4 regions of the Pseudoduganella sp. SL102 genome follow, and region 3 is predicted to be linked to each of the others. Evidence: predicted binding sites of a transcription regulator. Region 3 holds the regulator's gene; each other region holds the start of a gene.

Region 1 (7,106 bases), 3.4 Mb from region 3:
CATGGGCAAGATCAACGCGCACGAGCTGGAAGGCGTGCTGGAGCAGGAACTGGAACTGATCCACGAAGAGTTGACGCAGCCGGCCAAGTCGCTGGGCAAGATCGGTGAAGCCATGCCGGGCTTCGGCATTCTGGCCGCCGTGCTGGGCATCGTGATCACCATGGGTACCGTGGGCGGCGGCGCCTCGTCAGGCGAGATCGCCGAAAAGGTCGGCGCGGCGATGGTCGGTACCTTCATCGGCATTTTCCTGTGCTATGGCTTGATCGACCCGATCTGCAACATGCTCAAGCAGCTGGTCAGCGAGGAAGCCGGCGCGCTGGAATCGGTGAAGGTGGTGCTGGTCACGCACGTATCCGGCAAACCGCCGCTGCTGGCGATCGACGCCGGCCGGCGCCTGGTGCAGTTGAATACCAAGCCGAGCTTTGCCCAGCTGGAAAGCTGGATCAACGCGATGGAAAGTGGCGAAAGTGGAGGCGGCCGTGCAAAAGCCGCATGAGAAACACCATGAAACCACCATCGTCAAGCGCAGCGGCGGCAAGCATGCGCACGACGATCACGGCGGCGCATGGAAGGTGGCCTTCGCGGACTTCTGCCTGGCCCTGATGTGCCTGTTCCTGGTGCTGTGGCTGATGGCGGCGCGCAATACCGAGAGCCTGGAGCAGATCCTTACACAGTCCGATGGCAACCGGACCGACCAGGGCAAGGGCGTGATGCCGGAAGCGGTGGGCGGCCCGCGCGGCAGCCTGATCGAGCGTTTCCCGATGCCGCGTACCGGCAACTCGGACGTGGAAGGCCGCGAAGAACAGAGTACCCAGCAAAACCCGCAGCAGGCGCCGGAAAAGGTGGCTTACGAAACGCGCGATGACCTGGCCCTGCTGGCCAAGGCGCTGCAGCAGATGAGCCACGACGCTGGCCTGAAAAGCAACCTGGAATCGGTGATTACGCCGTATGGTCTTCGTGTCATGTTGCACGATACCGACAAGCAAGGCATGTTTGTGCGCGGTAGTGCAGTGCCCACCGGCAAGTTCCAGTCGCTTTTGCGTAAAATGGGACCCTTGTTTGCACGCATGAAGAACCAGATGCTGATCGTCGGCCACACGGATTCGTTACAATACGAAGATACCAGCCACGCCGCGTTCTCCAACTGGAACCTGTCGTCGAACCGCGCCATGTCCGCGCGGGCTCAACTGCTTGCCGGCAGCATGCCGGCCGACAGCGTGCTGCAGGTGGTCGGCATGGCCGACCGTGCTCCCCTCAATACGAAACATGCCAGGGCCGGGGTCAACCGCCGCATCGAGTTGCTGATCCTGACGAGCAGCCAGGCCAATGCGATTGCCGGCATGTTCGGCATGCCGGGCAACACCGAAGCGGTCGCTCCGGGCGTCGAGACGGAACTGCCCGATGCCGCCGAGTTGAAGCAGCTGCGCAGCAAGATGCAGCCGGCGGGAGGTTAACGGACATGGCGATCGAAACCAAGTCAAGAGGTCAACGTATGCGAATTTCCAGTGGAACCCCAGGCGTGATGCCGGTACAGACCGTTACCGACACGGCCCCGGCGGAGGCGCCCAAGGCAGCCGCCCCGGCGGCCAGCGCGCCGCTGCAGTCTTCCGTGCTCCAGCCCGCCATGCAGGCGATGAAGGAGATGCCCGACTTCGACCATGCCAAGGTGGCGATGTTGCGCGACGCGCTCGCCAAGGGCGAGCTGCCATTCAACGCCGGCAAGCTGGCCGGCATGATCCAACGTTTCCACGGGGGCCAGTGACGTGACCGCGGCAGTGAATGGCTCGGCGGGCAGCACAGGCGCCACGCGCCAGGCGGCGATGACGCAATTGCTGCAGGGCGTGGCCGACGACATGGCGGCTTACCGCACCCTGCTCGACCTGCTGGAGCAGCAGTTCGATGCGGCCATCCGCCACCAGCAGGAACGGCTGGGCCAGCTCGCGGCCGAGATCGGCGCGCTGGTCGACACGCTGGAAAGCCGGCGCGTGGAACGCGTCGCGTTCGCCACGCGGCTGACGGGGGCAAGCCCGTCGATGGCGCAGGTATTTACCCTGCTGCGCCCGGAACCGCGCGCCCGGCTGGAAGCCGACTGGAGCGCGCTGGAACAGATGGTGCTGGCGGCCAAGGCGGCCAGCAAGCGCAATGGCGACCTGCTCGCCGAACAGTTCACGATCATGCAGCGCGTGCTGCATGGCGATAACCAGACGTACGAACCCGCCTGATGACGTTCCCGACCATGCCCACCCAGGCCACCGCGGCCACCGTGTCGAACATGACCTCGGCACGCCCTGCCCTGCCGTCCGCGTTTGCCGGCGGCGGCGGCAGTACCGGCTTTTCGCCGGCGTTCCAGGCCGTGCAGGCCGACGTGGCGACCTTCATCGCGCAGGGCGGCGGGATGTCCTTCGACAGCCCGGACACCCCGCTGTCGGCCGACGGCGCGGCGCTGCGCGCCAGGCTGGCGGCCCAGGCGATCGGCGGCACGGACTTGGCCAACGGCGCAGTCAACGGTGCTGTCGATGGCAACGGCATCGATGGCGACGCCCAGCAGCAATTCCTGGCAACCATCCGGCCGCATGCGGAAGTCGCCGCGGCCAGGCTCGGTGTGTCGCCGGACATCGTGGCGGCCCACGCTGCGCTCGAGTCCGGCTGGGGCCAGCGCCCGCTGCGCAACGGTACCGCCGACAGCAACAACCTGTTCGGCATCAAGGCCGGCAGCGGATGGCAGGGCGACGTGGCCGCCAATGTCACCACCGAATACGAACACGGAACGCCCGTAAAGAAAGTGGAAAAGTTCCGCAGCTACCCGGACCAGGCCAGCGCGTTCCGCGACTATGCCGACCTGCTGGCTTCCAACCCGCGCTACCAGAAAGCCCTCAATGCCGGCGATGACGCGCATGCGTTCGCCAGCGGCCTGGCGCGCGGCGGCTACGCCACCGATCCGGCCTATGTGCAGAAACTGTCGAAACTGGCGTCGCGGATCGCGCGCACGGAGTATTGATGGCCTTTTTGATGGCCTGATCGATGGCCTGATCGATGGCTTGAGCAATTCTGGCGCGCGACTGTGGCGCGGCCATGAGAAAGGGGGCGGTTCCATGATGGGACCGCCCCCTTTTCACATCCGTCGACCGGTCAGCTCTTGCGGCGGCGGCGCACCACGGCCGTGACCGCCAGGCCGGCCAGCAGCATCGCATAGGTGCCCGGCTCCGGTACCGGCGTCGTGACCACGTCGCGCGAGAACAGGGTCAGGTTGGAGAAGTCGGGCGAATTGCCCTGGCCCTGGCCAACGGTCCAGAGGATTTCCCAGTCGCCCTGCAAGCTCTGGCCGGCCAGCACGGTCTGGTTATCGAACAGCCAGGCGCCACCCTGGTTGCCGGCGTGGATCGCAAACACGAGGTCGAGCGTGATGTTGGTGGTGGTGCTCGTGTTGGTGATCGTCCACAGTCCCTGCGTGCCGGTGGCATCGACGAACGTGAATGTCAACGGGCCGAGATTGGCGAACTCGCTGCTATGGTCGTATTTGTCGAGCAGCGAGAAGCTTCCCGTGCCGGTGCCGTCGAACGCCGTGCCGAAGCCGCTGGTATCGCCGTTCGGGCCCGCATGCGGATTCCAGCCCGCCTCATAGGCGAACGCATCGGCGGCCTGGCCGTCGAGCGTCACGTCCGCGGCGCTGGCGCTGCCGATCGCGGCGTGCGCGTTGAACGCAAAGGCCAGGATGGCCGATGCGGCTGCCAGTTTTTGTACTAGAAGTTTCATTTTTATTCCCCACTCGTTGGTGCCGGAGCGCCGGCCACGGAATGCCACGGTAGGCAGACCTGGGAAGTCTAGCAGAGGAACATTGAGATAAAGTAAATTAATTCGGGTCGATGTTCTCGCAAGTCGTTGTTTTATAGGGAAAAATCTTCTTGCTACTCAACTTCCATGGAAGCTCAGGCACAGTGCATGCCATATTGAAATCTTCTCACCATTTTTACTATTGGTCTTCCCATCACCCGTGCCATCGCAGCTCGGAGAAGCCAACCGTGCTGGCCATGTCGGTGACGGCGTAGCCCGGCGGAGCGCTACGCCGTCAGCCGCTCAGGTCAGTGCCGTTGGCTCTTCCGGCGCAGCGCAACGCCCGTCACCATCAGGCCCGCCAGCAGCATCGCGTACGTGCCGGGTTCCGGCACGGGCGTCGTCACCCTGTCGCGCTCGAACAGGGTCAGGTTCGAGAACTCGGGATGTGCGCCGTTATTTCCAACCGTCCACATGATCTGCCACGTGCCGGGCAGCGTTTCGGTGGCGCCCGGGTTGATGACCTGGTCGTCGAACAGCCAGGCACCGCCCTGGTTGCCGGCATGGATCGCGAACACCAGGTCGAGCGTGATGATGTCGCTGCCGGTATTGGTGACGGACCAGGTGCCGCTGGTCCCGCCGGGCGCCTGGGCGAAGGTGAACGTCAGCGGGCTCGTATCCGGAAAACCGGAGTCCTCGTATTTGGCGAGCAAGGTGAAATCGCCCATCCCGAAACCGTTGAAGGCGGAGCCGAAACCGCTGGTGTCGCCCATCGGACCGGCATGGGGGTTCCAGCCTTCCTCGTAAGCGAACGCGTCGGCGGGAGCGCCGTCGAGCGTGACGTCGGCGGCGCTCGCGCTGCCGATGGCGGCGTGGGCATTCAGTGCAAAGGCAGCGATGGCTGCGGCGGCAAGGCATCGCTGTCGCAGCGTTTTCATCAGGTCGTTCATGGCATGGTCCCCGTTGGTGTGCATGCCGGAACCGCGGCTGCGATCGCTACGGCATACGCATTCAACTTAGCAGGCCATGCGGCAGGGTCGACCGCAACCGGCGCGGCACTTGATGCCGGCCCAAGTGACTGGTTTTCAAGAGGAACTAAAGCTGTACTTCGCAGTCACTCGGCGGGCTCGACCTGGCCGATGTCCGTCACCCGGGCGCGGATCGTGACGCCGCTGGCATTCTTGACACGAATCGAGGTGCCGCGCCCGCCGCCGTCCAGTGCCTCGCCGGCCATGCTGACCTCGATGCCTTCGCGTTTCGCCACGATGCGCACCGCGTCGCCGCGCTTGACCAGCGTGGGCGCGACCAGCATGTTTTGCCGCAGCACGTCGCCGGCGCGGATGGTGCGGCGCGTGGCCAGGTCCTGCACCATCGTCAGATCGGAGAAACTGTCGGGCATGCCGCTGATATCGTGGCGCTCGAGCAACACATCCTCTGGCGACAGGGTTTTCCCTGTTGGCAAGTCCGTTGCCGCAACGGCCACTTTCGCCGAAATCTTCGCCCGGGTGACGAATTCATAACGCCAGCCACCCTGGTCTGGACAGATTGCCACAAAGCGCATGCGCGCCGGGGTCCGCACATCGGCCGGCTCCACTCTGGGCGGCTGCGCGCAGGCGCCGATCGGCCGGGTATTGCGCACTACCTCGACAGTGAACTGGGCGTCCACCCAATTTGCCAGGCTGGCATGTCTTTTCAACTGTTCCTGCGCGACTTGTTGCACCTGGACGACAAGTTGCTCGCTCGTGACCGGTGCTGCCACTGAAAACTTGATGGTGCCGATGAGCAACAGAGGGAAAAACCGGAGTACAATTCGTTTGTTGAACATGGGCAACACCTTCTGCAGGGCCTGATTTGGATCAAAACGGCCGGCAATGTTTCATGCCAGCCGGCGGCCATTTTACATGGGCTGTCACGCCATGTAGGGCGGCTCGTCTCACAGGGAGAAATAATGGGAATCAACTTCAAGGAAGCCACCGGGATCCACGCCGATGCGCTTCACCTGCGGGCGGAACGGACCCGCGTCCTGGCCTCGAACATCGCCAACGAAAATACGCCGGGCTTCCAGGCCCAGGATATCGACTTCGCCGCATCGATGGCGCAGCTGCGCTCGCAGGACGCGGGCGGTCTGGCGCTGATGGGTGACAGCGATCCGCTGTACCGCGTGCCGTTCCACCCCAGCACCGACGGCAACACCGTCGAGATCGGCGTCGAACAGGCAGCGTTCTCGCAGAATGCCACCGACTTCCAGACCAGCCTCACCTTCGTCAACATGAAGCTGCGCGGCTTGGCCAAGGCGATCAACGGACAGTAAGCCGGGCGGGAAAATATTTCCGCACATCATGGCGAGTTTGTCATTCAGAAAGCCCGGGGCGCGTCGATAACCGCCCTGTCAGCCCAGCAGGAGAACTAATGAGTTTCAAGGATATTTCCCAGATCGCCGGTTCCGCCATGGCGGCGCAAACGGTGCGCCTGAATACGGTGGCATCGAACCTGGCCAATGCCGATTCGGTGTCCGGCAATGAAAACGACACGTACCGGGCCCGCAAGCCCGTGTTTGCCGCTGTCATGAACGAAGGCCCGAACGCCGACAGCGGCGGGCGCGTGCAGGTGCTCGACGTGGTCGAAAGCGCCGAGCCGCTGCGCAAGGTGTATGAACCCGACAATCCGATGGCCAATGCCGACGGCATCGTGTTCTACCCCAACGTCAACCAGGTCGCCGAAATGACGGACATGATGTCCGCCTCGCGCGCCTTTGAAACGAACGTCGAAGTGCTGGGCCGCCTGCGCGGCATGCAGCAATCCCTCCTGAAACTGGGCGAAAGCTGATCATGGAAACCAATCTCTTTACCAATTCCGCCGGCGCGGCAGCGGCCACCGGCGCGGGCACCCCGCCGGTTACCAATGGCGCCAGCGCGGCTGGCAAGACCAGCGAAACCCAGGAAATGTTCACCAAGCTGCTGGTGGCGCAGATCCAGAACCAGGATCCGCTGGCCCCGTCGGACCCGGCGCAGTTCGTCCAACAGCTGACCCAGCTGTCGCAGACCGAAGCGCTGCAGAGCCTGGCCTCGCTGACCAGCAACAACGCCAGCGTGCTGCAAAGCATGCAGGTGCTGGGCCTGGGCGCCCAGGTGGGCTCCGAAGTGATGGCCAGCGCCACCAGCGTGCAGCTGGACGGCGCCAAGGTCGGCGGCGCGGTCACGCTGGGCTCGAACAGCAGCAAGACGACCCTGGTGCTGACCGGCGCCGACGGCGTCCCCCACGAACTGGCCCTGGGCCCGCTGACCGCGGGCACCTCGCCGGTGTCGATCGACCCGACGGCGATGGGCTTGCCGCCG
Region 2 (7,106 bases), 2.5 Mb from region 3:
GCACCGGAAAAGGCCCCGGAAAAACGGCGACAGTCACCATTTATCCAGCAATGTTTCCGCAAAAACGGTGACTGGCACCGTTTGTTTTGCAATGTTTCCCGAAAAACGGTGACAGGCTCCGATAATTCCGAGATGTTTCCCGAGAGCGCGAGGGGCGCCGGCCGCCTGCCCATGGTGGACACCAGCTCTGCCATGATAGGCTTGCGCCTTTACACGATATGACAGGTTTCCTCGCCATGCTGGACTGGCTCAGACATTACCGCCGTGCGGCGCTGCCCGGGGATATCGGCGCGGGGATCGTCGTGGCCATGATGCTGGTGCCGCAGGGGATGGCGTATGCGCTGGTGGCGGGCCTGCCGCCGGTGGCGGGGCTGTATGCGAGCATCTTGCCGCCGGTGGTCTATGCGCTGTTCGGCAGCAGCATGACGCAATCGGTGGGACCGACGGCGATCGTGTCGCTGATGACGGGCGCCGCGATCGCACCGCTGGCGGGCGGCGCGCCCGGCCTGCATGCGGTGCTGGCGGCGCAGCTGGCGCTGGTGGCCGGCGCGGTCCTGCTGCTGTGCGGCCTGCTGCGGCTGGGCTTTCTCGCCAATTTCTTTTCGCGGCCCGTGATGAGCGGCTTCACGGTCGGCTCGTCGCTGGTGATCGCGTGGGGCCAGGTCAAGCCGCTGCTGGGCGGCCCCATGCAGCACCCGCACGTGCCGAGCGCCATCCTCGGCGTGGCATCGCTGGTGCTCCTGTTACTGGCGCGCAGCCACCTGGCCAGGCTGCTCAAGCGCATCGGCGTGCCGTCCGGCGCGGCGGACGTGCTGTCGAAACTGGCGCCGATGGTGGTGGTGCTGGCCGCCACCGCCGCCGTGGCGGGCTACGGCGCCCATGGCATCCGCCTGACCGGGCCGGTGCCATCGGGCCTGCCGCAGCTCAACCTGGCCGTGTCGCCATCGCACTGGCGCGAGCTGCTGCAGCCGGGACTGCTGATCGGCTTCGTGGTTTTCCTGATGAGCATGAGCGCGGCGCAGACGCTGGCGTTGAAGCGCGGCGAAAAGCTTGTGTCGAACCGCGAGCTGGTGGGCCTCGGCGCCGCCAATGTGGCCGGCATGGTGTCCGGCGCGTTTCCCGTCACGGGCAGCCTGTCGCGCTCCGCCGTCAATTTCGCCGCCGGCGCCAACACACCGCTGGCCAGCGTCATCTCGGCGATCCTGCTGGCCACCGCGCTGATGCTGCCGACCGGGTGGCTGGCGCTGCTGCCGTTGCCCACCCTGGCGGCCACCATCATCGTGGCCGTGCTCGGCCTGCTCGAACTCGATACCCTGAAGACCGCCTGGCATTACGACCGCGGCGATGCGCTGGCCTGGCTGGTCACGTGCGTGGGCGTGCTGGCACTCGGCGTGGAGGCGGGCGTCATCGTCGGCGTGGTGCTGTCGATGGGCACGCTGATATGGCGCGCCAGCCGGCCCCACATCGCCGTGCTGGGGCGCATTCCCGGCACCGAGCATTTCCGCAATGTCGACCGCTACGCCGCGACCCGTTCCGAATCGGTGCTGATCCTGCGCATCGATGCCAACCTGTTTTTCGGCAACGTGGAAGCCGTCAACGAACGGATCGAGGACGAACTGCGCGCCCATCCCGCCACCCGCCACCTGGTGCTGACGATGCTGGCGGTCAGCTCGATCGATACCACGGCGCTGTTCGCGCTGGCCGAACTCAATGCCAGCCTGAAGGCGCGCGGCATCGGCCTGCACCTGGCCGAGGTGAAGGGCCCCGTGATGGACCGGCTGCGCGCCAGCACGCTGCTCGACAACCTGAACGGCAAGCTGTTCCTCAGCACGGCCATGGCCAGCGACCACCTGAATGCAACCGACAAGGACCACCCATGATGAAGCCCGGCGCGGCGCTTGCCGCCTGCCTGTTCGCCACCACGCCCGTGACTTTCGCACAAGCGATCGCCGCAGCATCGACTGCCGCTCCGACTGCTGCACCGACTGCCGCACCATCGACCGCCCCCGCAACGGCCGATGCCCGCCTGCGCGCCATCTATACCGATGAATGGCAATGGCGCCTGCAGCAGCGGCTGGAAAACGAGGAAGACGACACGAGCGGGATCCGTGCCGACCTGCCGAAGGTGGACGCGGCCACGCAGCAGATGCGCCGGGCGCACTGGGAGGGCGTGCTGAAACGGCTCGATGGCGTGGCCGAAGCCAGCCTGTCCGAGGCCGAGCGCGTGAACCATGCCGTGTACCGCGCGCAGGTCGCGGCGCTGGTGGCGAACGTGCGCTTCCGCGAATATGAAAAGCCGCTGAACGCGGATTCCTCTTTCTGGTTCAACATGACGTACGAGGCGCGCAAGCCCTTCCGCACGAAGCAGGACTACGTCAACTACGTGGCCCAGCTGGACGACGTGCCGCGCTACTTCCGCGAACAGGTCGCCAACATGCGTGCCGGCCTGGCGCGCGGCTTCACGCCGCCGAAGGTCACGCTGGCCGGGCGCGACGCCACCATCGCGGCCATCGCCCAGGCGCAGCCGGCCGACACGCCGTTCTACCTGCCGTTCAAGGACATGCCGGCCACCATCCCGGCGGCCGAGCAGGCCAGCCTGCGTGCCGCGGCGATGAAAGCTATCACGGAGCGGGTGATCCCGGCCCATGCCGAGCTGCTGGCCTTCATGCGCACCGAGTACCTGCCGCGCGCCACGGAAACGCTGGCGGCCGAGCGCCTGCCGGACGGCAAGGCGTACTACCAGTCGAAGATCGTCGAGTACACCACCACGCAGCTGTCCGCCGACGAGATCCACCGCATCGGCCTGGCCGAGATGGCGAAGATCCGCGCCGAGATGGCCGAGGTGATGAAACAGGTGAATTTCACCGGCGACCTGCCGGCCTTCCTGCAATTCCTGCGCACCGATCCGCGCTTCTATGCGAAGACACCGGAAGAACTGCTGATGCGCGCCGCCTGGATCGCCAAGAAATTCGACGGCAAGGCCGAGCGCTACTTCGGCCGCCTGCCGCGCAGCCGCTTCGCCATCATTCCCGTGCCGCCGGACCAGGCACCGTATTACACGTCCGGCCGCGGCGGTCCGGGCGTGTACCTCGTCAACACGTACGACCTGCCGTCGCGCGCGCTGTACAGCCTGCCGGCGCTGACCCTGCACGAATCGGCACCCGGCCATGCGTTCCAGATGCCGGTGGCGATGGAGCAGGCGGGCCGGCCGCCGTTCCGCAACGCGTACATCTCGGCCTACGGCGAGGGCTGGGCGCTGTACTCGGAGCGGCTCGGCACGGAAATGGGCATCTATGAAACGCCGTACGAAGTGTTCGGCATGCTGAGCTACCAGGCCTGGCGCGCCTCGCGGCTGGTCGTCGATACCGGCATCCATGCGAAAGGCTGGAGCCGCGACCAGGCGCTGAGCTACCTGATGGACAATACCGCGCTGTCCCGGCACGAGGTCGCCACCGAAGTGGACCGCTATATTTCCTGGCCGGGGCAGGCGCTGTCGTATTACCTGGGCCAGATGGCGATCATCGGGGCGCGGCGCAAGGCCGAGGCGGCGCTGGGCGAAAAATTCGACATCCGCGCCTTCCACGACACCGTGCTGGAACTGGGCTCGGTGCCGCTGCCCGTGCTGAAGGACAGGATCGACCGGTTCATCCGGGAGGGTGGCAAGGGGCCGTACGGGTGAGGGCGGCGCAGCGGGCGCCGGGTATGGTCAGCACATACCCGGGGCGCCTTGCCAGGATGCGCCGGGCCATGGAAAGTGGACGGCTGCACCAACACGTTGCATGAATGCTTCGTTAATGAATCTTCGTGCGCAACATTGCCGGATTATCGTCATAATGGTGCAGAATTCTCAACAGCATCTTTCTCAACTTCACTGGAATCCCCGCCATGCCGCTCTACCAGATCTGGTACAACGACGCCGACCAACCGCTGGTCGTGAACACGCCTTACCGCCTGCGCGATATTGAAATCGCCGGCGAAATCATCCGCAACGAACACCGGCAGAACCGCCAGAGCGCCGACCCGGCCGGCCTGACCGTGCGCGAACTGCTGCGCGTGAATGGCTTGCGCAACGTGCGCTACACGCTCGATGAAAGCGAACCGGTCGAGCTTCGGTGACAATTGCCGTGTAAATTGCACCACGGCGGTGCGCTTGCTCTGCCGTGGTGCATCACGGGGCCGCCAGGCCCTGGAAATGCTGGCACGCAACTTGCTGTTAGTGCAGGGTCATCGTTGAACAACGCCTCATGCCCGACTGTACGGAACGCCTGCCTCTCCCGCCTCACCACGCCCACCCTGCGGCGTGGCAGGCCCGGCTCATGCTGGGCTTTACCCGAGATAGCGATACCACCCGCCTGACCCGCCGCGAACACAGCGGCCCGCTGCGGGTGCAGAAACCCCTTTATCCGGAACATCCGTCGGTCTGCCATGCCATCGTCGTGCACCCGCCCGGCGGCGTGGTCGGCGGCGACGAGCTGTCGGTCACCGCCCACCTGAGGCAGGATACCCATGCCTTGCTCACGTCGCCCGGTGCCGCCAAGTGGTACCGCGCCAATGGCCGCGTCTCGCGCCAGCGCATCGAACTGGCGGTGGATGGCGGCGCTTCGCTGGAATGGCTGCCGCAGGAAACCATCTTCTTCAACGATGCCCATGTCGAGCTCGACCACCATGTGGCGCTGGCCGCGGACGCCAGTTATATCGGCTGCGAGATCCTGTGCCTGGGCCGCCGCGCTTCCGGCGAGTCGTTCAGCCAGGGCCGTGTGGCCCAGCGGACGTCGGTGCGCCGCGGCGGACGGCTGCTGTGGTGGGAACAAGGCGCGCTGACGCCCGGCACGCTGGCCAGCCCGCTGGGCCTGCGGGCCACACCGTATCGGCCATGCTGCTGGCGGTGGGCAAGCCGGTCACGGCCGATACCGTGGCCGCGCTGCGCGCGCTGGCCGATCACCCATGCTGGGGCGTCACCCAAATGAAACATGTGCTGTGCGTGCGCTGGCTGGGCCACGACAGCGAAGCCGCGCGGGAACTGATGCTGACCGCCTGGCGCATCGTGCGCCCCGCGGTCCTCGGCCGCGCCGCCATCGACCTGCGCAGCTGGCGCACCTGACCGGCGCACTGACAAGGATACCCATGGACCTGACACCCCGCGAAAAAGACAAGCTGCTCATTTTTACCGCCGGCCTGCTGGCCGAACGCCGCCTGGCACGCGGCCTGAAACTCAATTACCCCGAAGCGGTGGCGCTGATCACGGCAGCCATCATGGAAGGCGCGCGCGACGGCAAAACCGTCGCGCAGCTGATGTCCGAGGGCACACAGATACTGACCCGCGACCAGGTGATGGAAGGCATCCCCGAGATGATCCCCGATATCCAGGTCGAAGCGACTTTCCCGGACGGCAGCAAGCTGGTGACCGTCCACAACCCGATACCGTGAGGTGAAACATGATCCCGGGCGAATACCAATTGCAGGACGGCGAACTGCCGATCAACGATGGCCGCGAGACGGTGACCATCGTCGTGTCCAACGTGGGCGACCGCCCGATCCAGGTCGGCTCCCATTTCCACTTCTTCGAAGCGAACAATGCGCTGTCGTTCGAGCGCTGGAAGGCGTATGGCAAGCGGCTCAACATCGCGGCCGGCACGGCGGTGCGCTTCGAGCCGGGCCAGCAGCGCACCGTGGAACTCGTGGCGGTGGAGGGCAACCGCGAGATCTACGGCTTCGCCGGGCAGGTGATGGGCAAGCTGAAGGACAAGCCGGATGGCGAGCCTGACCCGACATAACAATTAAAGGAGATCCGATGGCGACTCGCACTGCAACCATTTCCCGCCGCGCCTACGCGGAGATGTACGGGCCCACCACGGGCGACCGCATCCGCCTCGCGGACACGGAGCTGTTCATCGAGATCGAGAAGGATTACGCCATCTATGGCGAAGAAGTGAAGTTCGGCGGCGGCAAGGTGATCCGCGACGGCATGGGCCAGTCGCAGCGCGTGCACGCCGACGTGATGGATACCGTGATCACGAACGCCGTGATCGTCGACCACTGGGGCATCGTAAAAGCCGATATCGGCCTGAAGGATGGCCGCATCGCCGGCATCGGCAAGGCCGGCAATCCGGATATCCAGCCGGGCGTGACGCTGGCCATCGGCGGCGCCACCGAGATCATCGCCGGCGAAGGCATGATCGTCACGGCGGGCGGCATCGACAGCCACATCCACTTCATCTGCCCGCAGCAGATCGAGGAAGCGCTGATGAGCGGCGTGACGACCATGCTGGGCGGCGGCACCGGCCCGGCCGTCGGTACCGCCGCCACCACGTGCACGCCGGGGCCCTGGCACATCCACTCGATGCTGCAGGCGGCCGATGCATTCCCGATGAACCTGGGCTTCCTCGGCAAGGGCAACGTGTCGCTGCCGCGCCCCCTGGAAGAGCAGGTGGAAGCGGGCGCCATCGGCATGAAACTGCACGAGGACTGGGGCAGCACGCCGGCGGCGATCGACAATTGCCTGTCGGTGGCGGAGCGCATGGACGTGCAGGTGGCGCTGCACAGCGACACGCTGAACGAGGGCGGCTTCCTGGAACACACGCTGGCCGCGTTCAAGGACCGCACCATCCACACCTTCCACACGGAAGGCGCGGGCGGCGGCCATGCGCCGGACATCATCGCCGCCGTCGGCGAATCGAACGTGCTGCCGTCGTCGACCAATCCGACCCGGCCGTTCACCGTCAACACGCTGGACGAACACCTGGACATGCTGATGGTGTGCCACCACCTCGACCCTGCCATCGCCGAAGACGTGGCGTTCGCCGAATCGCGCATCCGCCGCGAGACCATCGCCGCCGAGGATATCCTGCACGACATCGGTGCGATCTCGATGATGTCGTCCGATTCGCAGGCCATGGGGCGGGTCGGCGAAGTGGTGCTGCGCACCTGGCAGACGGCGCACAAGATGAAGGTGCAGCGCGGTTCGCTGCCGGAGGATTCGTCCCGCAACGACAACTTCCGGGTCAAGCGCTACATCGCCAAGTACACGATCAACCCGGCCATCACGCATGGCGTGTCGCACGTGGTGGGTTCGCTGGAAGTGGGCAAGATCGCCGACATCGTGCTGT
Region 3 (7,106 bases):
CGGCCGGCGTGGCACTGCGCCAGACCGAGCTGACGCTGGCGGCGCGCTGCGGCAAGGCGATCATCACCGAAAATGGCGTCGAACCCGTGCAGGACACCATTTCCGCCAATTCGCTGCTGTTCAAGGAACACCTTGAGCGGCTGTCGGAACTGACCCTGGTCCTGCTGCTGGGCGGTGCCGCCGTGTACTGGCTCGACGACTGGCGCGGCTGGGCCACCGCGCTGTTCCTGTTCGCGGTGGCGCGCCCCGCCAGCGTGCTGCTCACACTCGGCCGTGGCAGCACGCGGACACGCGTCATCATCGCCTGGTTCGGCGTGCGCGGCATCGGCTCGCTGTATTACCTGATGTATGCGATCACCCATGGCTTGCCGGAGCCGCTGGCGCGCAGCCTGATCAGCATTACGGTCGCTGTCATCATGCTGTCGATCGTTGTCCACGGTACCAGCGTGACGCCGCTGCTCGATCGTTTCTGGCGGCGCTGAGACCGTCCGTCCCCCTGCCGTTTTAAGGTATCATGCGCCCATGCGCATCGTCCTCATTACCGGCATTTCCGGCTCGGGCAAATCGGTGGCCCTGAACGTCCTCGAAGACACCGGCTATTACTGTGTAGATAACCTGCCGCCAGCCCTGCTGGCAAACCTCGTTGCCACGCTGGCCGAGGATGGCACCGCGGCGCTGGCCGTGGCCGTCGACGCCCGCAGCGCGGCCTCGCTCTCCAGCCTGCCGGGCGACGTGCGCAAGCTGCGCGAACTGGGGCACGACGTGAAGATCATGTTCCTCACGGCGAGCACCCATTCGCTGGTGGCCCGCTTCTCGGAAACCCGCCGCAGCCACCCGCTGTCGCACGAACTCCATCCGGGCAAGAATCCGGCCGCGCGCCGCACGCTGATCGAATGCATCGGCGAGGAGCGCGAGCGCCTGTCCGCGATCGAGCAGCTGGGCCACGTGATCGACACGTCGGAAATTTCCGCCAACAAGCTGCGCGCCTGGATCAAGGAGCTGGTCGAAAGCGAGAATGCGCCGCTGACACTGTTCTTCGAATCGTTCGCCTTCAAGGTGGGCGTGCCGCAGGACGCGGACTTCGTATTCGACGTGCGCGCGATTCCCAACCCGTATTACGACCTGTCGCTGCGCCCGCTGAACGGCCGCGACGCGCCCGTGATCGCCTTCCTCGATGCACAGCCGAGCGCCGAGGAAATGTTCGGCGACATCCGCGGGTTCATCGAAAAATGGCTGCCCGCATTCAAGACGGACAACCGCAGCTACCTGACGGTGGCCATCGGCTGCACCGGCGGCCAGCACCGCTCCGTCTACATGGCCGAGCGCCTTGCACGGCATTTCAATGCGAGCGAGCGTGTGGTGCTGCGGCATCGCGAACAGCATTAGGCGATGCGAAGGAGTGTGCGCTTGCAAGCGCACACCGCTACACAGGCGCGGAATACATTCCGCGAATTCCCTGTTTCGCCATCGCGAGCAACACTAAGTCAGGCGATGCGAAGGAGTGTGCGCTTGCAAGCGCACACCGCTACACAGGCGCGGAATACATTCCGCGAATTCCCTGTTTCGCCATCGCGAGCAACACTAAGTCAGGCGATGCGAAGGAGTGTGCGCTTGCAAGCGCACACCGCTACACAGGCGCGGAATACATTCCGCGAATTCCCTGTTTCGCCATCGCGAGCAACACTAAGTCAGGCGATGCGAAGGAGTGTGCGCTTGCAAGCGCACACCGCTACACAGGCGCGGAATACATTCCGCGAATTCCCTGTTTCGCCATCGCGAGCAACACTAAGTCAGGCGATGCGAAGGAGTGTGCGCTTGCAAGCGCACACCGCTACACAGGCGCGGAATACATTCCGCGAATTCCCTGTTTCGCCACCGAGAACAGCACTAAGTCAGGCGACCCGAAGGAGTGTGCGCTTGCAGGCGCACACAAAAACAATCACCGCATATACGGCGCCACGTTCCCCGCGATCCGCTTGAATTCCGCCTCCGATAGCGGCAGTTGCCGGAACGCGGCCCAGCTTTCGCGCGGCCGCAGGTTCTTGCCGGCGGCCGCATCCGAGCCGAACAGGATCCGCTCGGTGCCGATCTGCCGGATGCGCTTCGCCAGCTGTTCCCGCTGGGGCGGGGTGATCTCCGGATTGGTCATCGTGGCAGCGTCGAACCACAGGCGTTTCGTGCGGGGATCGCGCGCTGCCACGGCGTCGGCCAGCACGCCCAGCGCTTCATCGGACGGCGGATCGCCGTAGCCGGGGCCGGTACCGGCCAGGTGCGCGACCTGCACCGTCACGTCCGGCGCGGCAGGCAACAGCTGCTCGAGGAAAATGCGCGCCTGCGCGGCGCCGTACGGACGGCGCTTGGAAATGGACGCCCGCATGTGCACGGCGATCGCCATTTTTTTCGCATTCGCCGCGGCGAATACCTGCCGCAGCCGCGCCACGTGTTCTGGCAACTCCAGCTGCACGTCCGAATTCCCGAAATGCAGTTTCAAGCCATGCTTCAGGTCGGGCAGCGCGGCGCAGCGCTCCAGTTCTTCCAGCGCATAGTCCTTCAGCGGGTTGATGCTGCAGAAAGCCAGCAGCCGGCCAGGATACAGCGCGGCCTGGGCGCCATTGAAGTCGTTCTCGGCGCGCACCTTCGCAAGCTCGTCCTCGATCTTGCGCGCCGGGCTTCCCCATACATAGGCGACGGACAGCAGCACGGCACGCCGGATGCCGGCGGTATCGAGCAGCGCAACCAGATCCTTCGCCGTGATCACCGAAGGCCCGCCGGCGCCGGTATCGAGCAGCCGCGCCATCGCCGGGCTGAACAGGTGCTGGTGGTGGTCCACCAGCGGAGCGTCCGCCGGCGGCGCCACGGCCTGCGGTGCGGCAACCGGTGCATCATGGGCCCATGCGGGCAGCGCAAGCACAGTGGCGGCGGCGGCAGGCAAAGCAAGGAAATCACGGCGTTTCATGGCAGGCTCACAGGTGGCGCAACGGATGGGCCCATGCGGGCCATGCGGGCTCGAAGAAGCGGGCCACGGTGTCATCGCTTACCTCCTCGAGCGATGGCGGATTCCAGCGGGGCGCATGGTCCTTGTCGATCGCCAGCGCACGCACGCCTTCGATGACTTCGCCATGTTCGAACGCACGGCGCACCAGGTTGCGCTCCATGCGCAGGCAATCGGCGATCCCCATCGTGGCGCCACGCCGCAGCATCTCGGCTGTCACGCACTGCATCAACGGGGAACGCCGCGCGATCGCGGCCAGTGCGTTCTGCGCGAACGGATGATCGTCGCGGCGCAGCGAAGCAACGATGCCGGCCACCGAGCGGTGCGCGAAATGGTCGTCGATCAGCGCACGGTGCGCCTGCAGCTCCGACGGCCCCGCCTCGCCGCGCAGCGGCCGGGCGAACATGGCGACCGCTTCGCGCAGCCCGGCACCCGCCGTGGAGCCGACCAGGTCGGCCAGCAGCGGCAGCTCGGCGGCAGGAACATAATGGTCGGCCAGCCCGCAGTACAGCGCATCGGCGGCGCCGATCGCCAGCGCCGTCAGCGCGAGATAAAGGCCCAGCTTGCCGGGCGCGCGCGACAGGAAATAACTGCCGCCCACGTCCGGGAACAGCCCGATGTTCACCTCGGGCATCGCCAGCCGGGTGCGGTCGGTTACCACGCGCACGCCGCATTGCGGGCCGCCCTGCGCAATGCCCATGCCGCCGCCCATCACCACGCCATCCATCATGGCCACGTACGGCTTCGGGAAGCAGTGCACCAGGTAGTTCAGCGCATATTCCTCGGTGAAGAAATCCTCGACCTGGGCGCTGCCGCCCTGCGGAGTGGCACGGCCGGCGGCATGGAAGAAGCGGATGTCGCCGCCGGCGCACAGCGCCTTGTCGGTGCTGCTGCGGATGACTACGGCCGCGATGTCATCGTCGTCGCGCCAGGCCAGCAACGCGCCGGTGATCGCCCGGATCATGTCGAGTGACAGCGAGTTCAATGTCCTGGGCCGGTCGAGCGTGATGAAGCCGGTGCCGTTACGCACCTTGGTATGGACGTGGTCGGTCATGGTGTCTCGCATCGTTGTCGTTATTGGCCTCATTCTAGCCATGGATGCGGCGTGTGTGGCGTAAACCTTGGACCCGGACGTAACAAAGGGCGCATCGCGCGCCCTTCTGTTGTAGCGGTTGCAGCGGTAGCAGAACTGGAGCAGTTCTGCCACCGCGCCCTGCGTCCGTCGTTATGCGGGCGATGCGGGGATCTCGGCCTCGCTCAGGTGCTTGATGGTTTCGTGGTTGTGGTTCTGCACTTTATCCTTGTGCTTCATGACCTGGCGGTCCAGCTTGTCGATCAGCGTATCGATGGCCGCATACAGATCCTGGGCGACGCTTTCAACGAATACGGTCTTGCCCGACATGCGCAGATTAATTTCGGCTTTCTGTCTTTTCTCTTTCTCGGTGAGATTATCTACACTCAGGATCACACTTACATCGATCAGCTGATCGAAATGGCGTCTAACGCGTTCCAGCTTGTTCTGCACATACTCGCGAATGGCAGGGGTAACGTCGATATGGTGTCCACTGATGGTCAGATTCATACACACACTCCTAAAGAAGATATAACAGGTTCGTGCGTTATCCGCCAAAACAGGCAAGGCGGCGCAGAGGAACCCAAGCACTACCAGGATTTGCCGCAAGGGCTTGCAAAGGGGTTTGCAAATGCGCTTGCAACGAACTGCTATAGCGATTTGCGGAGGCTGACCGGGGGGATTTTCAATGCTTCGCGATATTTGGCAACAGTGCGTCGCGCAATCACCATGCCTTGTTCACCCAGCATGTCCGCAATCTTACTGTCGGATAAAGGGTTCTTCGGGTCTTCGGCTCCTGTGAATTGCACGATCAGCGCCCGGATCGCAGTCGAGGATGCTTCCCCGCCAGCTTCGGTTGCAACGTGGCTGCCAAAAAAGTACTTCAACTCAAACATGCCATGCGGCGTCAGCATATATTTTTGAGTTGTTACCCGAGAGATAGTACTCTCGTGTAGACCCAGTGTATCAGCTATTTCACGCAACACAAGGGGTCTCATTGCCACCGCGCCATGCGAGAAAAAGTTCTTCTGCCGTTCGACGATGGCCTGGGCCACGCGGAGGATCGTGTCGAAGCGCTGGCGCATATTCTTGATCAGCCACTTTGCTTCTTGCAGCTGTGCATTCATCTGCGTCTCGCCCTTGCCCTGCTTGAGCAGGCTGGCGTACAGCGCATTGACACGCAGGCGGGGCATCACGTCGTTGTTCAACGTGACGATCCAGCCGTTGCGCCCCCGCTTTACCACCACATCCGGTACCACGTAGTCTGACACGTCGGCCGCGAAGGCGGCGCCCGGATGCGGGTTGCATTGGCGGATCACGGCCTGTGCTTCACGCAGGTCTTCGTCGTCGCAGTCGAGCGCCTTCTTGAGCTTGTTGAAGTCGCGCTGGGCAAACCACTGCAAGTGTTTTTCAACGATGCACAGCGCCATGCGCCGCGTTACCAGCGGCACGCCGGGCATGCGCCGGATCTGCAGCGCCAGGCACTCGGAAGCGTTGCGCGCGCCAATGCCCGGCGGGTCGAAGCTCTGCAGCAGGTTGAGCGCGGTGCGCAATTCTCCGATCTCGATTTCCAGCTCTTCCGGCATGCGCTCGTGGATCTCTTCCAGGCTTTCCTCGAGGTAGCCGTTATCGTCGAGCGCATCGATGATCAGTTCCACCAGGCCCCGGTCGCGCGCCTCCAGCACGGTCACGCGCATCTGCTCCATCAGGTGCTCGCGCAGGCTGCGGTGGCTGGCTTCCAGCTGGGGGCGGGCATCGTCGTCGTCCGGCCCCTTGCCGCTGCCGGCGCTGCTCCAGTCGGTATCGCCGGTGCCGGCATCGAGGCCTACGCCCTCGCCGCCATCGAACGGCTCGGGTTCCGGCGCGGCGGGCGCATCCTGCGGCGGCCCGCCTTCCGGTGGCGCCTCGCCGGCCCCTTGCGTCGTGTTGATCGCGCCATCGGCCAGCAAGCGCACCGAGCGGTCGAGAGGATCGTCGAGCCGCTCCAGCAGCGGGTTATCGGTCAGCAGCTGTTCCAGTTCCTGGTGCAGCTCCAGCGTGGACAATTGCAGCAGCCGGATCGACTGCTGCAGTTGCGGCGTCAGCGCGAGGTGCTGGGAAGTGCGCAGTTGCAAGGACTGTTTCATGGCTGATTAGGAGCTGGTTGAGGTCTGGTCAAGGCCGCTCACATGCGGAAATGTTCACCCAGATAGACACGACGTACGGACTCGTCGGCGATGATGTCGTCGGGCCGGCCGGAAGCCAGCACACTGCCCTGGTTGATGATATACGCCCGGTCGCAGATGCCCAGCGTTTCCCGCACGTTGTGATCCGTGATCAATACGCCGATGCTGCGCTCCTTCAGGAAACGCACGATGCGCTGGATCTCGATCACGGCGATCGGGTCGACGCCGGCAAACGGCTCGTCCAGCAGCACGAAGCGGGGATTGGTTGCCAGCGCGCGGGCGATCTCCACCCGGCGCCGTTCACCGCCGGACAGCGACAGCGCCGTGTTCTCGCGCAGCTTCTCGATCTGCAGGTCGGCCAGCAGCGCGTTCAGCCGCTCGTCGATCTCCGCCCTGGTGAGCGCCTTGCCGTTTACCTTCTGGATCTCCAGCACGGCACGGATGTTTTCTTCCACGGTCAGCTTGCGGAACACCGACGCCTCCTGCGGCAGGTACGACAGGCCGAGGGTGGCACGCTTGTGGATCGGCAGGGTGGAAATGTCGGTGCCATCGAGGTCGATGGTGCCGGCATCGGACGCCACCAGGCCCACGATCATGTAGAACGACGTGGTCTTGCCGGCACCGTTCGGCCCCAGCAGGCCGACCACTTCGCCGCATGCCACCTGCAACGACACGTCATGCACCACCTGGCGCTTGCCATAGCTCTTTTGCAGGCCGCGCACGATCAGCGTGCTGCTGCAATTTTCCTGCGCCTGCGCCATTTAATTCCCCGCTGCCGGCGCGGCCGGCGATTGGGTGGCGGAAGGCGCCGGGCTCGGCGGCGCGGTGCGCTTGGGCTGGATCACCATCGTGCCGCGGCCGGCACCCGGCTTGTCGG
Region 4 (7,106 bases), 1.8 Mb from region 3:
CCGAGGTATCGCCACGGGGCCGCAGCAACGCGAAATTGTACTTGATCTGCGGATAACGCTCGGGCCGCAGCAGGGGACCGATCGTGGTCACCCAGAAGTGCGGTACCAGGTCGTTGTAGGTGTCGAGGATGTGCAGCTTCTTCGGCATGAACTGCCGCACCTGCGGGCCGGTCCAGTAGTCCGAGATGCCGCCGCGCAGCGTGAAGTTCTGCCGTTCCACATCCATCAGGCAATCGGCGATCGGGTTGGTGGTGGCGATGGGCGCGGCGGTGCGCGCGGTGTTCAGGCAGCCGGCCAGGACCAGCGCGCCACCCGCCAGCAGCACCGCATCCCAGACGAAGCGCGGCACGCCCCGGTCGAGCAGCACGATCGCCAGCACCGCCGCCAGCAGCAGCGGGAAGGTGAAATAGCGGTAGGCGTACTCGTCGCCGAAGCGGCCGGCCAGCAGGGCGCCCAGCAAGGTGAGCAGCAGGGAAGCGCCCAGCATCGCGCCCGTGACGGCGATGCGCGGGCTGTCCTGGAAACCGGCGCGCAGCCCGGTGGCATCGGCCGTGACGCTGCGTGCGAAGTGGAACAGCAAGAACAGCAGTGCCGCCGCCAGCAGCACGGCGAGGCTGAACGTGTACGGGTTGGCCAGATCGAAGGCGGCGAGCGTGGCGGCGACGAACAGCGTCATCGCGCGGCCCGCCGGGCCGGGGGCGATATTGTCGATGCCGCCCAGCGGCTTGTAGTGCACCAGCACTTTCAGCAGCAGGTCGGCGGCGATCAGCCCGATGGCGATGCAGCCGGCCAGCAGCAGCACCCGGCGGCGTGCCCGGGCCATGGCAGCCCCGCGCAGCATCAGCCACGAGCAGGCCAGCAGCAGCAAGGCGGGCATGACCACGGTGAGGTAGAACAGGCTGGTGGAAATGCAGCCGGCAATGGTGATCGCCACGATCGCGAGCGCGACCCGCCGCGATCCATCGCCGACATAGCGCATCGCCATGGCCAGCCCAGCCAGGCCGAACAGCACGGCCGGCAGGTGGTTGTTGGTACTGTAGAAGTACAGCCACATCGACGAGCGGGCCGCTGTCAGCGTGAGGAATGCCATGCCCAGCACCATCACGGCAGCCGCACGCCGGCTCAGCGCCGGGTAGATCTGCCGGGCGAACCACAGCACGGTACCGGTGAGGATCGCAGCCTGGGCAACGGAAACGGCGAAGATGCGCGTTGCCGCATCGGGCAGGGCCGGATACATGGCGAAATACAGCAGCATGTCCGGCACGAAGGCGGGGGCGACCGGGAATTTCCAGTCGATCCAGCGGCCGCCATCCTGCACCAGGTCGACCACCAGCTGTTCCATGAAGAGCGAATCGCCGCTCAGGATGGTCTTGAACCGCAGCAGGCTTGCCGCCAGGCCCAGCAGCACCACGGCGGCAACAAGCCAGAGTTTATCCAGTTTCATCGGTTTTGCAGCTTGGGAAAACTGCAAGTATAAACTCTACGGCAGTATTTTGAAATTAACAATTTCTCCGCGACATGCCAAGCCTGGTAACTGTTATTTCATCAAGGCCACACACTAAATGGTAATTCCACTGAACGGTAATTCCACGGGCCGACATCAGCGGTATTGTCGAGGGGAATATATTAGAACGGGATAAGGTGGCAAATATGCCATGACTATTATCGAGAGCCGCGCTGTTTCCCGTTCAAGGATATTGCCGCAGGCGCTACGCCATAATCAGGCGCAGCGCCCGGCGTGCTTCACTGGCACGCTTGAGCGGCACGCTTCACTGATACATTCACTGGTCCTGCGCCTTGCCGTGGCAATGTGGGCAAGAAACGCCGTACACATATTCCGGCGCCAGTTGCTGGCGCGGGGTGACGATGGCGCGGCAGGCGAAGCATTGCACGGTTTCCGTGGGCTCCAGCCTGGGATTGAGCGCGGTACGGTAGTCGAACACGAAGCAGTCGCCCGTGTAATGGGCGCCGCCCACTTCCTCGAAATACTTCAGGATGCCGCCTTCGAGCTGGTACACATTGTCGTAGCCGATATTCTGCATGTGGATCGCCGCCTTTTCGCAGCGGATGCCGCCGGTGCAGAACGTGACCACGGTCTTGCCGTCGAAGTCGGCCTTGTGTTCCTCGATCACTTGCGGGAATTCGGTGAATTTGCGGATGCGGTAGTCGACGGTATTGTCGAACGTGCCCACGTCCACCTCGAAATCGTTGCGGGTGTCGACCATCACCACCGGCTTGCCCTGGTCGTCATGGCCCTGGTCCAGCCAGCGCTTCAGGGTTTTCGCGTCCACGAACGGCGCGCGGCCTTCTTCCGGCTTGATCAGCGGCATGCGCATCGTGATGATCTCGGCCTTGATCTTCACCAGCATGCGCTTGTGCGACTGCTCGGCCGACAGGCTTTCCTTCACTTCCAGGTCGGCCAGGCGCGGATCGGCGCGCACCCAGGCCAGGTAGCCGTCGATGTTTTCCCGGGTGCCGGACAGGAACATGTTGATGCCTTCCGGCGTCAGCAGGATCGTGCCCTTCAGGCCGAGGCGCTGCGTGATTTCCTGGTATTGCGGCCGAAGCTCCTCGAGATTCTCCAGCGTGATGAACTTGTAGGCGGCGATGTTGACGAAGGATGCGGCGGCAGTTACTGCCGCATGTGACGGTACGGCGCCGGCCTGGACGGGGGCGCCGAGAGTGCTAGCTTGCATAGGGAGTCAGAGTGGGAATAGCGGAACAGCCGACATTATAAGCCCATCGGCGTGCATTTCCACGCTTCCCCGATGCGGAGGAAACCGGCGCATTTCCGCGAAATTCCGCCTGCCTTGCCCGGGACCGGGCGGCTATCGGGTATAGACCCGATCCACCGTATGCACGCTGCCCGCCGGCGACATGATGTAGAGCTTGCCGCCGTTGATCATGAACGCCCTGCTCTCGGGTGGCTGGGCTGGAATAATGTACTGATCGACAACGAGGGTTCCCGAATCGCCGCCGAAATCGATGTGCCACATCCACTGGTTATGCACCAGCGCGTACGTCACGGCCGTTCCTGTGACCGTAATACGGTGGGCGGGCATGGTGGCGGACACGGCATCATAAGCGCTCGGCACCGCCGCGGCGCCCTCGCTGAACACCACCCCGCCATTGGTGGAGCCGGTGATCTCCACCTGCATGCCGGGCACATTCACACTTTTGGTGGCAATGATGGCGCCCGTGCAGCCCGGGTTCGCGTAGTAATCGGTCCTGGTCGACATCAGCGCCCTGTCGCCGCCAGCCGGATCCTGCGTGACTGAAATTCTTTCGACCGTGCGTCCTTCGCAGGCGGCACTCCACTCGCCGAGATATGGCGTGACTTTTGCCGAGAGCACGGGCGAGGGGCCCCCGCTGCTGTCACTGCCGCCACAAGCGGCGAGGCAGGAGACCAGAAGGGAAGACAGGAAAAACTTGCTGGAAACGCGCATGAAAGGCTTGCCCTGGAGGGTGAAAGACGTGATGGGTGGGGAATGTCGAACGCCTCGCCAGGATTGTATGGTTGCACGCCATCGCTCGTCCATGCGGTGGCGTTGCAAATTGCTACTTGTTGCAAATTGCGATTTCCTGGCCCTGCGGTGCCATGGATTCGCAGGCGGCGAGATCGATCGGGGGCGTGGCGGTGCGTGCCGTCGAACGTGACGGCAGGTGCGCGCGTGGAGACTGGCGGAAGAACATGGTGCTCCCTCCCTTTTCCGCATACGCGCCCGGAGGAAATGCCCGAGATCAGGCACGTGGGTGTGCCTGATTTCCGGTGATGTCGGGGCCGGCGCGGGAACGGGCGTAGCGGCGAGCCCTGGCGGTGCCGTGACCGCCGTGCTTAAACCATGGCGCGGCGTGCCTTGCGCCGCCAGGCCAGTGCCGCCAGGCCAGCGCCGGCCAGCAGCAGCGTGGACGGCTCGGGGATGGCCTGTTGCTGGTCCGGCAACCGGTGCACCGACCAGTTCGCGTAAGTGATCTTCGACGAGCTGGCGCTATTGCCCGTCGCGGCGTAGATGGCGCTCACGTCCAGGTAGCGGGTCGCCGTGTTGGTGAACGCCGTACCGCTGAGCAGGATGCGGCCGACATCGAACGCCGTCACGATCGAGCAGGTGAGCGGGTTGCCGCAGCCGTTGGTCAGGGCGGGCGACATGTCGTACACGCCCTGGAACACCAGCCGGTCGAGGGCGTCGGAGGCGGCATAGCTTTCCGAGAACGAGTCGAACAGCAGGTTGCTGGCTTGCGGGCGGGTGTCCGAGAACAGCACGTCATACTGTTCCCCGTTTACTTCGACGGCTTGAGCGCCCATCAGCACGCCGTTCGACACCAGCAGGATCGGTGCTGCGTGGGCAGCGGCCTGCGCGCCCAGGAGCAGGGCGCCTTGCAGCAGGATGTTTTTTACGAAGGTTCGCACAATGGCTCCTGAAGGTAAATAATGGATAGCGGCTTGAGTTGCGTAGTGTCACCAAGCTTAAGCAAGGTTGATGCCAGATCGATAATTTTGAGAAAAATCAACGCTGTCGTTGAGCTGGCTCAAATACCTGGCCGGAAAATGTAAAGTTTCCCGACAGCGCTGGCTGAGCAGGCGCGTTGGCCGCGAGTACCTCAACGGCGGTAAAATAGCGCCTTCGCCGCACGAAGCCTCACCGCCCAATCGATCCCATGAGTACCGAAGTCCCAGACCTGTCCGTCATCGAGCCCGTTCTTCAGCCCGTTATTCAACCTGTCATCCAGCCCGATGAGCCCGCACCGCCACCCGGCCCGGATTTCGTCCACCTGCGGGTGCACTCGGAATACTCGATCGTCGATGGCCTGGTCCGCATCGACGACCTGGTGAAGGCCGCGGCGAAGGACAGGCAGGGGGCGCTGGCCGTCACCGACCTGTCGAACCTGTTCGGCATGGTCAAGTTCTACAAGGCCGCGCGCGGCAAGGGCGTCAAGCCGGTGATCGGCTGCGATGTCTGGATCACCAACGACGACAACCGCGACAAGCCATGCCGCCTGCTGCTGCTGGCGAAGAACCGCGTGGGCTACCTGCAGCTGTGCGAGCTGCTGTCGATGGCGTGGCTGACCAACCAGTACAAGGGCCGCGCCGAACTGCGCACCGAATGGCTGGCGGCGCTGAAAGACCAGACATATGACGTGATGCCCGGCGAAAGCGGCGCCGATGGCCTGATCGCACTGTCCGGCGCGCAGTTCGGCGACATCGGCTGCGCGATCGACAACGGCAACCTGGAGCTGGCCGAACGGCACGCCGAGAAATGGTCGGCCATCTTCCCGGGGCATTTCTATATCGAGATCCAGCGCGCCGGGCAGCCCAACCAGGAAGCGCAGGTGCGCCAGTCGGTGGCGCTGGCCGCCAGGCTGCGCCTGCCGGTGGTGGCCACGCACCCGGTGCAGTTCATGTCCGAGCATGAGTTCATCGCCCACGAAGCCCGTATCTGTATCGCCGAAGGCGAGATGATCGCCAACGCGAAGCGGCCGAAACGGTTCAACGAGCAGATGCGCTTCATGACGCAGGAAGAAATGGCGATCCTGTTCGAGGACCTGCCGGGCGCCTTGCAGAATTCGGTGGAAATCGCCAAGCGCTGCAATGTCACGCTCACGCTGGGCAAGCCGCAACTGCCGAACTTCCCCACGCCGGGCATGACGATCGATGAATTCCTGGTCGCCGAAACGAAGAAGGGCCTGGAAGAGCGCCTGGTGCAGCTGTTCCCCGACCCCGTATACCGCGAGAAGATGCGTCCCCGCTACGAGGAGCGGCTGGCGTTCGAGAACAACACGATCATCAACATGAAGTTCCCGGGCTACTTCCTGATCGTTGCGGAGTTCATCCAGTGGGGCAAGAACAACGGCGTGCCGATCGGCCCGGGCCGCGGCTCGGGCGCGGGCTCGCTGGTGGCCTATGCGCTGAAGATCACCGACCTCGATCCGCTCAAGTACAACCTGCTGTTCGAACGTTTCCTGAACCCGGAACGGGTATCGATGCCCGACTTCGACATCGACTTTTGCCAGGAAAAGCGCGAGCTGGTGATCCAGCACGTGAAGGACCTGTATGGCCGCGACGCGGTGTCGCAGATCGCCACCTTCGGCACCATGGCGGCGAAAGGCGCGATCCGCGACGTCGGCCGCGTGCTCGACTTCGGCTACAACTTCTGCGACGGCATCTCGAAGCTGATCCCGTTCAAGCCGGGCAAGCCGGTGTCGATCGCCGAGGCCATCGAGGAAGAACCGCTGCTCAAGGAACGCCTCGAGAACGAGGAAGAAGTGAAGCAGCTGCTGGATCTGGCGCAGCAGGTCGAAGGCATCACCCGCGGCATCGGCATGCACGCCGGCGGCGTGCTGATCGCACCCGGCAAGCTGACCGATTTCTGCCCGCTGTACACGCAATCCGGCGACTCGGGCGTGGTCTCGCAGTACGACAAGGACGACGTGGAGGCCGTGGGCCTGGTGAAGTTCGACTTCCTGGGCCTGACCACGCTGACGATCCTCGACCGCGCGGTGAACTACATCCGCGAACTGGACCCGGCCGACAAGGATTTCAACCTGGAATCGCTGCCGCTGGACGACCGCGGTTCCTACGACCTGCTGACCAAGGCGAAGACGGTGGCCGTGTTCCAGCTGGAGTCGCGCGGCATGCAGGGCATGCTGAAGGATGCGCGCCCCGACCGCTTCGAGGACATCATCGCGCTGGTGGCGCTGTACCGTCCGGGCCCGATGGACCTGATTCCCGACTTCTGCAAGCGCAAGCACGGCGAAAAGTTCGACTACCCGGACCCGCGCACCGAGGGCATCCTGTCCGAGACCTACGGCATCATGGTCTACCAGGAGCAGGTGATGCAGATGGCGCAGATCATCGGCGGCTACTCGCTGGGCGGCGCCGACATGCTGCGCCGCGCGATGGGCAAGAAGAAGGCCGAGGAAATGGCCGAGCACCGCGAGATCTTCCGCAAGGGGGCCGGCGAGCGCGGGCTGACCACCGAGAAGGCCGACGAGATCTTCGACCTGATGGAGAAGTTCGCCGGCTACGGTTTCAACAAGTCGCACGCCGCCGCCTATGCGCTGCTGTCGTATCACACCGCGTACCTGAAGCAGCACCACACGGCCGCGTT

Evidence for each region. Region 3 encodes sigma-54, which starts transcription at its own class of promoters, with help from an activator protein. Its sites were predicted from a motif close to TGGCANGNAANCTGCTTT; they were not measured.
Region 1: a site for sigma-54 is predicted at 3,928-3,945, ahead of OU994_RS21325 (PEP-CTERM sorting domain-containing protein). Genes of this name have one in related genera too.
Region 2: a site for sigma-54 is predicted at 4,197-4,214, ahead of OU994_RS14710 (urease accessory protein UreD). Genes of this name have one in related genera too.
Region 4: a site for sigma-54 is predicted at 4,467-4,484, ahead of OU994_RS27925 (PEP-CTERM sorting domain-containing protein). Genes of this name have one in related genera too.

The regions. Positions count from the first base shown of each region.
Region 1 covers NZ_CP115554.1:5,045,427-5,052,532, forward strand. Annotated here, with positions in the region: gene motA (flagellar motor stator protein MotA) at 1-496, shown strand, start outside; gene OU994_RS21305 (flagellar motor protein MotB) at 480-1,454, shown strand; gene flgM (flagellar biosynthesis anti-sigma factor FlgM) at 1,460-1,762, shown strand; gene flgN (flagellar export chaperone FlgN) at 1,764-2,222, shown strand; gene OU994_RS21320 (glycoside hydrolase family 73 protein) at 2,222-2,998, shown strand; gene OU994_RS21325 (PEP-CTERM sorting domain-containing protein) at 3,130-3,753, opposite strand; gene OU994_RS21330 (PEP-CTERM sorting domain-containing protein) at 4,080-4,721, opposite strand; gene flgA (flagellar basal body P-ring formation chaperone FlgA) at 4,886-5,596, opposite strand; gene flgB (flagellar basal body rod protein FlgB) at 5,720-6,082, shown strand; gene flgC (flagellar basal body rod protein FlgC) at 6,181-6,597, shown strand; gene OU994_RS21350 (flagellar hook capping FlgD N-terminal domain-containing protein) at 6,600-7,106, shown strand, end outside.
Region 2 covers NZ_CP115554.1:3,456,164-3,463,269, forward strand. Annotated here, with positions in the region: gene OU994_RS14695 (SulP family inorganic anion transporter) at 237-1,880, shown strand; gene OU994_RS14700 (DUF885 family protein) at 1,877-3,679, shown strand; gene OU994_RS14705 (hypothetical protein) at 3,886-4,116, shown strand; gene OU994_RS14710 (urease accessory protein UreD) at 4,317-4,967, shown strand; gene OU994_RS31745 (hypothetical protein) at 4,964-5,101, shown strand; gene OU994_RS14715 (urease subunit gamma) at 5,125-5,427, shown strand; gene OU994_RS14720 (urease subunit beta) at 5,436-5,774, shown strand; gene ureC (urease subunit alpha) at 5,792-7,106, shown strand, end outside.
Region 3 covers NZ_CP115554.1:978,151-985,256, reverse strand. Annotated here, with positions in the region: gene OU994_RS04195 (sodium:proton antiporter) at 1-482, shown strand, start outside; gene rapZ (RNase adapter RapZ) at 523-1,386, shown strand; gene OU994_RS04185 (amidohydrolase family protein) at 1,940-2,956, opposite strand; gene OU994_RS04180 (enoyl-CoA hydratase/isomerase family protein) at 2,964-4,046, opposite strand; gene hpf (ribosome hibernation-promoting factor, HPF/YfiA family) at 4,218-4,574, opposite strand; gene OU994_RS04170 (RNA polymerase factor sigma-54) at 4,715-6,190, opposite strand; gene lptB (LPS export ABC transporter ATP-binding protein) at 6,229-6,990, opposite strand; gene lptA (lipopolysaccharide transport periplasmic protein LptA) at 6,991-7,106, opposite strand, start outside.
Region 4 covers NZ_CP115554.1:6,598,883-6,605,988, reverse strand. Annotated here, with positions in the region: gene OU994_RS27940 (hypothetical protein) at 1-1,444, opposite strand, end outside; gene OU994_RS27935 (sulfurtransferase) at 1,782-2,696, opposite strand; gene OU994_RS27930 (hypothetical protein) at 2,829-3,446, opposite strand; gene OU994_RS27925 (PEP-CTERM sorting domain-containing protein) at 3,836-4,408, opposite strand; gene dnaE (DNA polymerase III subunit alpha) at 4,657-7,106, shown strand, end outside.